Regions from separate parts of the Paenibacillus amylolyticus genome, predicted to be linked through region 2. Evidence: riboswitches for the same ligand, from Rfam matches in the RefSeq annotation. Region 2 holds a riboswitch; each other region holds the start of a gene.

Region 1 (3,287 bases), 310 kb from region 2:
TTATCATAACTTCATACTGATAACGGAAGTATCCATAATTGATTGCCAGCGTTCCCAGTCCTCCCCCACCAACCATGCCGGCCATCGCCGTATAAGAGACAAGCGTAACGATGGTGATTGTTATACCAGCAAGGAGACCAGGCAGTGCCTCAGGCAGTAATACCCGTCTTACAATCTGTCCGGTTGATGCACCCATCGCCTGTGCCGCTTCAATTACACCACGATCAACTTCTCGCAAAGTAGTTTCCACTAAACGAGCGAAGTATGGAGCTGCTCCAATAACGAGAGGCGGTATCACACCCAGTACCCCTGTGGCCGTACCAACGAGTGCACGTGTGAACGGAATAATGGCTATAATCAGTATGATAAAAGGAACTGACCGCAGAATATTCACAATAAACGATATTATCGTATACACCACACGTGACTGTATTGAGGCGGATCTCGCCGTCATGAATAGCAATACGCCAAGCGGCAAACCAATGATAATGGTGAACAAGCCAGAAGCGCCCAGGATTTGTAGTGTCTCTATTGAAGCTTTACCAATCTCTTCCCAACGTACGGTTGAAAAATCCATCTAACGAAGCACCTCCACATCAAGTCCCTCAGCGGTTAATTCTGATATCGTCCGATCAATCGCATTTGAATCACCCTCGAACCGAACGGTCAGCTGCCCATAAGGAACCTGTTTGATCGTAGAGATTGTACCTTGCAGGATGGCAAAATCCACGCCTGTCTTACGTACCGTTCTAGACAAAATCGCTTCATACGTTTTGTTACCCAGAAAGGATATCTTCACAAGTTTGGAAGCAGCACCTGCCTGCAATTCAACGCCTGCATTTGCCAGAGCGGTCTCTTCCAGAGCAAGTCCAGCTTCATGGTCACGCATCATGAAGTCCCGCGTAATCGCATGCTGCGGCTTCAGGAACACGTCTGTTACAGGTCCTTGTTCCACAATGCCGCCCTGATGAATGACAGCCACCTTGTCACAGATGTTCTGAATGACATGCATCTCATGTGTGATCAGCACAATCGTAAGGTTGTACTTTTCATTAATGTCGAGCAATAACTTCAGGATTGAATTTGTCGTCTGCGGATCAAGTGCCGAAGTAGCCTCATCACAGAGAAGAACATTTGGGTCACTTGCAAGTGCTCTCGCAATCCCTACACGTTGTTTCTGGCCACCCGATAATTGAGCCGGATATTTGCTGCTGTGGTGCTCCAGACCAACCAGTGCAAGCATTTCCTTCACTTTGCGATCAATGGCTTCCTTGGGTGTATTCACAAGCTTTAGTGGAAAAGCTACATTGTCATATACCGTTGCCGAAGATAACAGATTAAAGTGTTGAAAAATCATCCCGATCTTGCGTCTCTGTTGCTGCAATTCGGTTTTGCTTAGTTCAGTAAGGTTGATTCCGTCGACCCATACCTCACCCTCCGTAGGCCGTTCCAGCAAATTAATGCAGCGAATCAATGTGCTTTTTCCAGCTCCGGAATGGCCAATCACACCGTAGATTTCACCCTTTTGGATGCTCAAATTCAGCTCGGATAACGCTGTTGTAGATTTTGCCCCTTTGCCGTACGTTTTCGTTAAACCTTTTAATTCAATCAATCGCACTTGCCCCTTTCCAACCACCTACATGTATCTTTACCCGATCTAAAGGAAAACTCCCCTTAAAGTACAAAAAAAGAGCCCTTTGCAGATACAAAGAGGGCTCTTCACGTGAAAGAATATACCTTCTCATCTGCCAAAATCGTGTCTTGCACCATTTTGTAGGAATTAGCACCTAACATCTATAACGAATGATACATGTATCATGTCGTTACAAATCGGTTGCCGGGCTTCATCGGGCCTGTCCCTCCGCCGCTCTCGATAAGAAATATGTTGTTGTAGGATTTTATAAGTTCATGTAGTTTATGCTTTATAATGTGAACGTAACTTCCAAAATATCAGTTATATCCGTGTAACATTCGATTGAAACTCAGTATATTCCAAGTATTCCGATTTGTCAAAGGGAATTATTTCTTTTCCATATTTTGTTGATATAACTATAAGAGGCTGTTAACGTTTCACAGACCATATCGACGCCCTGACGCATTTCCTGCACATGCTGATTCAGATCCTCCAATTTCACTTTACCTTGCAAGGTCTGGTGTAACTGCCACAGGTCATCGTGCATTTCTGAGTTCATGTAGTGAATTTCCATATTACGTCGTTTGCGCAGCTTGCTCATCGGTTCACGATAAGAGTCCTTGATCTGTATTAATTGCAACGCAAGATCATGATGCTCCCTTGCATAGTCGAACTGCCTTAACACCGTAAAATAAGAAAAATGCGCTTTGGTATTTGAAGTATTCAACTGGAATATTTCATTTAATACCGTGCCCACTTTATCCAGAATGGCAAAGCAGCGGATAAAGCCATCTTTGTAGAAATACACATACCGGGCATACTCGGCTTTTTCAGTCGGCGTCATATCATCCGTTGAACCTGCAACGACCTTTTTGCGAAAATGAGCAGCAGCGAAACAGCTTTGCTCCAGTTCATCCAGTGAGGAGATGAGTCCCTGAGTCCACACATACAGTTTCCGATAGTCATGCGTGGGATCATGGTCCACATGCATTTGTCGTTGAAATAGCTCAAGCGTATGCGCCATTGCGTCCATCGCTGCCTTCAATTTACCTTCGTTTATACGTGGCTTTTCCCCCAACAACGTTCGCAGCATATCTAACCTCCTCTTTTCCAAATCAACAAGAATTCATCACCGTGAACGAAACATCATTCATTCCGTGTAATTGCTGCTTGCCATAGGTTGCCCTGATCCCTCTGACATCAAACAAAGTCCACCTGTCCAATGATGTACATCACTGGATGGTGGACTTTCATATTTAAAAACGATTAGCCGGGCGATGTAGCTTGTACACCAGGAAACTCATATACGTTAAGACTCCGAACAATATGGCGATATCCAGCATATGAGCAAGAGCTACGAACATGTATACTTCCGGACGGTTCATTGTCACCATCATGAAAATACCAATGACTACTTGCATCAGAATAAGAACAACGGATACCACACCCAGAGTACGCATTTCCTTGTTGTCCGGATGATTACGGTAAGCGAAATGACCCAGGATTGCGATAACAATCACGAGCGACGCAGCTGCTGCACGGTGAGCAAAAGCAACCGCTACCCCACCCGAAAGCTCAGGAATAATCTGCCCGTTACAGAGCGGAAATCCAGAACATCCGCCGGCAGAATCCGTGTGACTCACAAATGCACCTG
Region 2 (3,287 bases):
TATGCTAGGCAATGTGTCCGTATTTTTGTTTGGCATTTTACCTCTGGTACTACTGTTGTTAAGTCTGATTCGCAAAAAAGGAGGCAAGCATGCATGATTACATTCCGCATGTTGTTACGCTTAGCCACTGTATTATGCATTCTCTTAACGATATCCGGATGTTGGAGCAGTCGAGAGATAGAGGATCTAAGTGTCTACGTTGGTCTCGGGATCGATATCGGCAAAGAGACGGAATTTGAGGAGAACATCGCCAATCAGGGAGGAGGGTACTCCAAGCAGAACAATTTGACGGCCACGGTACAGATTGCTCCCGGTAATTCCAGCAGTCAAAAGAGCCAACAATCCGGTTCGCCTGCTTCTGGTAAAACGTCCTATTCCAATGAACAGCTTACCGGAGATTCATTGCTGCAAATCTTTCGTCAGTTTGCACTGAGACGAGATCATCCGCTCATCGGACATCATCTGAAGGTTATCGTTGTGTCCAAGGATATCGCCAAAAAGTATGGTCTGGACCAGCTGCTGGATTTTGTACTTCGGGATAACGATATTCGTCCTAACTGTCTGGTGTTGATTAGCCATCATCGCGCTGTTGATGTACTGACTTCAGATGATCCTTCCCGGATTCCAGCATTTTATCTTACAGGTATTACCGGTAATTCATACTTGTCCAATAAAATCCTGGACCCCGTTCTACTCTCCAAATTAGATGCACAAATGCAATCCGGTTCCAGCTTTTTGCTCCAGAATGTACTGAACTTCAATGGAGAGGACAAGTTCTCCGGTGCCAGTATCTTTGATGGGAAAACAACCAAATTCATCGGGGAACTCAGCCAAACGGATCTAGAAGGGCTATCTTGGCTCAGACCTAAAGAAAAAGGAGGTATCTTGAAGACATACAATAAAGAGGGGTTCACTGTTGTATATGAAATGAAGAAGAAAAAAACAACAATAATTCCAAAAGTGGTTGGCGATGATATTTCATTCCATGTGAAAACTGAATCCGAAGGCTGGTTGATGGAGGATTGGCGTGCTCCCGAGGAAGAGGAAAAAGGTGCGTATCTCAGTGAATTGGAAAAAGAATTTGCTGAACTTGCCAAACAACAGATTCGACAGTTGTTATACAAACTTCAGCATACCTATAAAGTAGATGTTGCGGATTTTCGGGATAGCTTGCGTATTAAAGAACCTAAAACATGGAAAAAAGTCAAAGACGATTGGGATAAAATTTTTAGCACCGTGCCGATCACCTATGAGGTAAAGACCACCATCACGAATCCGGGGTCTTCCACCGAATAGCGAGGTGTGCCATATATTATTTAATTGTTGACACATTCATGATAGATCGCTATATTAGTAAAAAATCATTTTCTTATCCAGAGAGGTGGAGGGACTGGCCCTTAGAAACCTCAGCAACAGATCTGAAGGATACTGTGCTAATTCCAGCGGGTGAAAGCCTGATAGATAGGAGCGTTTGTTTTTATTTGTCAGTAACGGCGCACTCTTTAGGCAGAGTGGGTCTTTTTTGTTTTTTCTGGATGAAGAAGTAGGGGAGCAGCAGGTATGGAGAACAACAACGACAAAGGGCATTTTCAGCGGAAAATGCAGGCACGGCATGTGGTCATGCTCTCTCTCGGAGGAGTCATTGGAACGGGATTATTCCTCAGCTCAGGTTACACGATTCAGCAGGCGGGACCACTGGGAACCATTCTGTCCTATCTGATTGGAGCCATCGTTGTATATCTGGTGATGCTCTGTCTTGGTGAACTGTCTGTTCATATGCCAGAGACGGGAGCATTTCATAGTTATGCAGCCAAATATATCGGACCGGCAACAGGTTACACGGTGGCTTGGTTATACTGGTTAACCTGGACTGTTGCGCTTGGCTCCGAATTCACAGCCGCCGGATTGCTTATGCAGCGCTGGTTCCCATCGGTAAACGTATGGATATGGAGCGCGGTTTTTGCACTGATGATCTTTCTGTTTAACGCTCTAACGGTGAAATTTTTTGCGGAATCCGAGTTCTGGTTCTCATCTGTAAAAGTAGTGACTATCGTAATCTTCATTATTATCGGTGGCGCAGCCATGTTTGGGTTCATTCCCATGGCGGATTCTGAACCGGCTCCATTTCTATCGAATATTACCGCATCCGGGTGGTTCCCTCATGGGGCTACAGCGATATTGATGACCATGCTTGCTGTAAACTTTGCCTTCTCAGGCACCGAGTTAATCGGCATTGCCGCCGGTGAGACGGAGAACCCGGAAAAGACGATACCAAAGGCTATTCATACAACGCTGTGGCGTTTGGTTATTTTCTTCATCGGAACGATTATTATCTTGTCGGCCTTGCTGCCCATGTCGGATGCCAGTGTACTGGAAAGTCCGTTTGTAGCGGTAATGGAGCGGGTGGGTGTACCCTATGCAGCAGACATTATGAACTTTGTTATTCTGACGGCGATTCTCTCTGCTGCCAATTCAGGCCTGTATGCATCTTCACGTATGCTCTGGTCTCTGGCTGACAAAAGAACGATCTCTCCGTGGTTTGCCAAATTGACCAAAAGCGGAGTACCGCTGAATGCACTTCTGATTAGTATGGTGGGTGGTGCGCTGGCTTTGCTGTCCAGCATCATTGCGCCAGGTACCGTGTATATTACACTGGTTTCCATTTCAGGTCTGGCTGTCGTTGCAGTATGGATGAGTATCAGTGCCTCCCAATACATGTTCCGCAGACAATATATCCGGGAAGGACATGCGGTCAAAGATCTGGTCTACCGCACACCACTGTATCCGGTGGTACCAATTGTTTCATTTATATTATGCCTGGCTTCATGCATAGGTATTGCCTTTGACCCGACACAGCGAATTGCGCTGTATTGTGGGGTTCCGTTTATCGCAGTATGTTACGCTGCTTATTATCTGACAGAACGTGTGAATAAGAAAAGAGGACAAGTACATGACGCAAGCACAACAGACTAACCCCATAGAACAGATCCTTCGTGAACATCCGGTCATGATTCTGGATGGAGCGTTGGCTACGGAACTCGAACAGCATGGATGTGATCTCGATGATCCACTATGGTCTGCTCGTGTGTTGCTTGAGAATCCGGATGTTATTGTTCAGGTCCATGCAGATTATTTTCGAGCAGGAGCCGACTGTGCGATTACATCCAGTTATCAGGCGACGGTGGATGGTTTCCGTAAGAGAGGGATCGATGAACAGTCAGCACTGGAGCTGATCCGGAAGACGGTGGAACTGGCTGTACAGGCGAGAGATGACGTGTGGGCAGAAG
Region 3 (3,287 bases), 3.0 Mb from region 2:
CACCGCTGGGTGCTCAAGCAAGTATTTGGCAATGGTAAGTGCATTGTGCTCATGACGCTCCATGCGAAGAGCCAGCGTTTTCATACCTTTCATCAGCTGATAGGAGTCACTTGGAGATAATACCGCTCCAATGGAATTATGCAGGAACGCCATCTCAGCAGATAACGCCTCACCTTTGGTAATAATTAATCCGGCCAACACATCATTGTGTCCGCCCAGATATTTGGTAGCGCTATGAATGATGATATCGGCACCCAGTTCAATCGGACGTTGGAAAAATGGAGTCAGCAACGTGTTGTCAACAATGGTCAACAGGTTGTAACTTTTCGCCCAGGAAGCGACAGCTTCCACATCTGTGATCATCATCAACGGATTGGTTGGTGTCTCAATAAATACAGCTTTGGTATTCGGCTGACGAACATTTTCCAGTGCTGCAATGTCATTTGTATCCACATAACTTGCGGTTACACCGAAACGGGACAAGATGCGTTCAAGCAGACGATAGGTTCCGCCGTATAGATCCAGCGATACAATCAGATGATCCCCTTGACCGAACATGGCAAAGATGGTTTGTAGCGCGGCCATACCTGAGCTACAGGCAAATCCTGCATCACCGGACTCCAGCGCTGCGGCCGCCTCTTCCAACACTTTGCGAGTTGGGTTGGTCGTACGAATATAATCAAACCCCGTGCTTTGTCCAAGCTTCGGGTGGCGAAACGCAGTGGATTGATAGATCGGAAAGTTAATGGCGCCTGTAACCGGTTCATTGATGGACCCAATTTGTGCTAAGCGGCTTTCGATTTTCAACTTGTTGTTGTCTTCCATTGCTGCATCCTCCTGTAATCTCGATTAGATTTGCGGGCCAATATCGTAAGGTGTTTCTTGATACACATAGTAATTGAGCCAGTTAGAGAATAATAAGTTGGCATGAGCGCGCCAAGTAGCTGGTGGCACACGGGAAGGATCGTCATTCGGATAATAATGTCTAGGCAATGCGATATCCAACCCTTTAGCTGTATCCCGGTCATACTCCCACTTTAATGAGAACGGGTCATACTCGGCATGTCCTGTGGCAAAAATCTGTTTGCCGTCTCTGGTAGCAACCAGGAAGATCCCCGCTTCCTCGGATTCAGCCAAAATCTCTAAATTCTCATTCTTTTCAATATCTTCGCGTCTCACTTCCGTATGACGGGAATGTGGAACGTTGAATACTTCATCGAATCCACGCAACAACGGAACATGTGGTTTATTGATGGTATGTGGGAAAACGCCAAAACACTTTTCATCAAGTGCAACCTTGGGTACGTCAAAATGATGGTATAAACCTGCCTGGGAAGCCCAACATATGTGGAGGGTTGAAGTCACATTGGTTTTAGTCCATTCGAAGATCTCCTGGATTTCATTCCAATAGTTCACGTCTTCGAAATCCATCTGTTCCACAGGGGCGCCCGTAATAATCATTCCATCGAAACGGCGGTGCTCAATCTCATCGAAGGTTTTATAGAACAGATCCAAATACTCCTGAGACGTATTCTTCGACGTATGGGATTTGGGATGTACGAGAACGACATCCACCTGAATAGGCGTGTTTCCCACCAGACGAAGCAATTGTGTTTCGGTCGTTTCCTTTGTGGGCATCAGGTTTAATATAGCGATACGGAGTGGACGAATATCCTGCTGATATGCAGAAGTTTCATCCATGACGAAGATATTCTCTCCCTCAAGTACTTCTTTTGCAGGTAGAGTATCGGGTATTTTGATTGGCATAGTAAGTCTAACTCCTCCTTGTGCATAGATAGATGCAGCCACCCCTGGCTTGATGTCTTCACATCAATACAGTTATAGACTGCCTTGAGCTTGTAAAAACATTGAATTGCTCTTTCATCCAACGTTACAAACAACCTCAAGTTCCTTAGCGAAAATCACTGCTGAGAAGTCGGGGCATATGACAAAGACCTTCCTCGGATTTCGAGAAAGGTCATATGTAAAAAAGATATGCGCCTCTCTCATCTCTCAGTTACAACAGTGCCACTTGACACTTAGTCGCTGCAAGAATTAGCACCGTGCGGTATACCGCCGGTTGCCGGGTTTCATCGGGCCAGTCCCTCCACCTACTCTTGATAAGATTTCGCTGTATTAGATTGTAATTTAATATGGTTCACCGTCTACTTTATTACATTAATGCCCTCACGTCAAGTTGCAGTTCAATGTCTGCTTCCCAGACCGGAACCGTTCATCATCCGTTGTCATACACTGCCTCAGGGCGCGAAATAGACACATTTTTGCGCTTGAAAGCACCTTGTACCAGCGGTATACTAAACAAGGTGTTATAAACCCTTATGTGAGAGGTGACATATTAAATGGATGGCGACCCGAGGCCTGACTGGCAGCCGAATTCCGACAAACTGCATAGAGAATTGACATCAGCATGCCGGCAGCGGGAAGTGACTTCCGTTTGATTATATAGTGAACGCAGCCCTGATCTCCAGGCTCCGCTGCCGACCGGCTGATTTGTTCTTTTTGCGCCCATAATGATAATATCCGCCAAGTTGGCGGGTGCAGAAGGAGTAGATTAACGATGAAAATCCGGTTGGTAAACAACGGTGTATTTATTCCGGTGGACGACATTCAGCAGGCGCTGACTCCACCAGCGGAAGGATTTTACTGGATTGATGCAGACGTAGACGATTTGGCGGTACTTCAGCCGCTGTTCTTGATGCATGATCTGGCTGTGGAAGACTGTCTTAGTGACGAAGAACAACGTCCGAAGATTGAAATTTATGAGAACCATTATTTTATTGTTATTAATAGCATCCGTTTTGATGATGAAGAGATATTTCTACGTGCGGTTAACTTATTCCTTGGCAGACATTTCATTATTAGTGTTACAAAGCACAAGATCAGCGAATTGCGCACACTGAAACCTATCCTGTGGGAACAGGAAATCAGTACACCGGATCGTCTGCTATATTTGCTGGTTGACTTGATTGTTGATAATTATTTCACCGTAGGTGACCGAATTGAAGCACGGATCGAGAAGCTTGAGGAAGACATTCTGATGCACACCAAAAAGTCACATCTGAATGAAATTATCGGGCTACGCAGTGAGATTCTGTGGCTGAAAAAAGTGCTTGGACCTCAGAAAGAGGTCATTAACACCCTGAACAAAAAAGATCTGCGTCTCATCGATGATCAACTGCAAAAGTATTTCAGTGACATCTATGAGAATGCTGTAAAAATATCTGAAACCTTTGAGACTTATCGCGACCTGATGGGCAACTTACGAG

The links. A riboswitch is a leader RNA that binds a small molecule or an ion and turns the genes downstream of it on or off. The one in region 2 is predicted to bind S-adenosylmethionine.
Region 1: it holds a riboswitch for S-adenosylmethionine, as region 2 does, so the genes downstream of both, V6668_RS24820 (methionine ABC transporter ATP-binding protein) here and mmuP (S-methylmethionine permease) in region 2, are expected to answer to the same signal.
Region 3: it holds a riboswitch for S-adenosylmethionine, as region 2 does, so the genes downstream of both, metA (homoserine O-acetyltransferase MetA) here and mmuP (S-methylmethionine permease) in region 2, are expected to answer to the same signal.

What each region holds. Positions count from the first base shown of each region.
Region 1 is NZ_CP145892.1:5,606,902-5,610,188, forward strand. It holds gene V6668_RS24815 (methionine ABC transporter permease) at 1-577, opposite strand, end outside; gene V6668_RS24820 (methionine ABC transporter ATP-binding protein) at 578-1,612, opposite strand; SAM riboswitch class I at 1,739-1,880, opposite strand; gene V6668_RS24825 (Cthe_2314 family HEPN domain-containing protein) at 2,010-2,726, opposite strand; gene V6668_RS24830 (COX15/CtaA family protein) at 2,890-3,287, opposite strand, start outside.
Region 2 is NZ_CP145892.1:5,916,318-5,919,604, reverse strand. It holds gene V6668_RS26250 (spore germination protein) at 1-97, shown strand, start outside; gene V6668_RS26245 (Ger(x)C family spore germination protein) at 94-1,296, shown strand; SAM riboswitch class I at 1,367-1,468, shown strand; gene mmuP (S-methylmethionine permease) at 1,561-2,973, shown strand; gene mmuM (homocysteine S-methyltransferase) at 2,951-3,287, shown strand, end outside.
Region 3 is NZ_CP145892.1:2,002,000-2,005,286, reverse strand. It holds gene V6668_RS09160 (PLP-dependent transferase) at 1-825, opposite strand, end outside; gene metA (homoserine O-acetyltransferase MetA) at 850-1,767, opposite strand; SAM riboswitch class I at 2,004-2,127, opposite strand; gene corA (magnesium/cobalt transporter CorA) at 2,579-3,287, shown strand, end outside.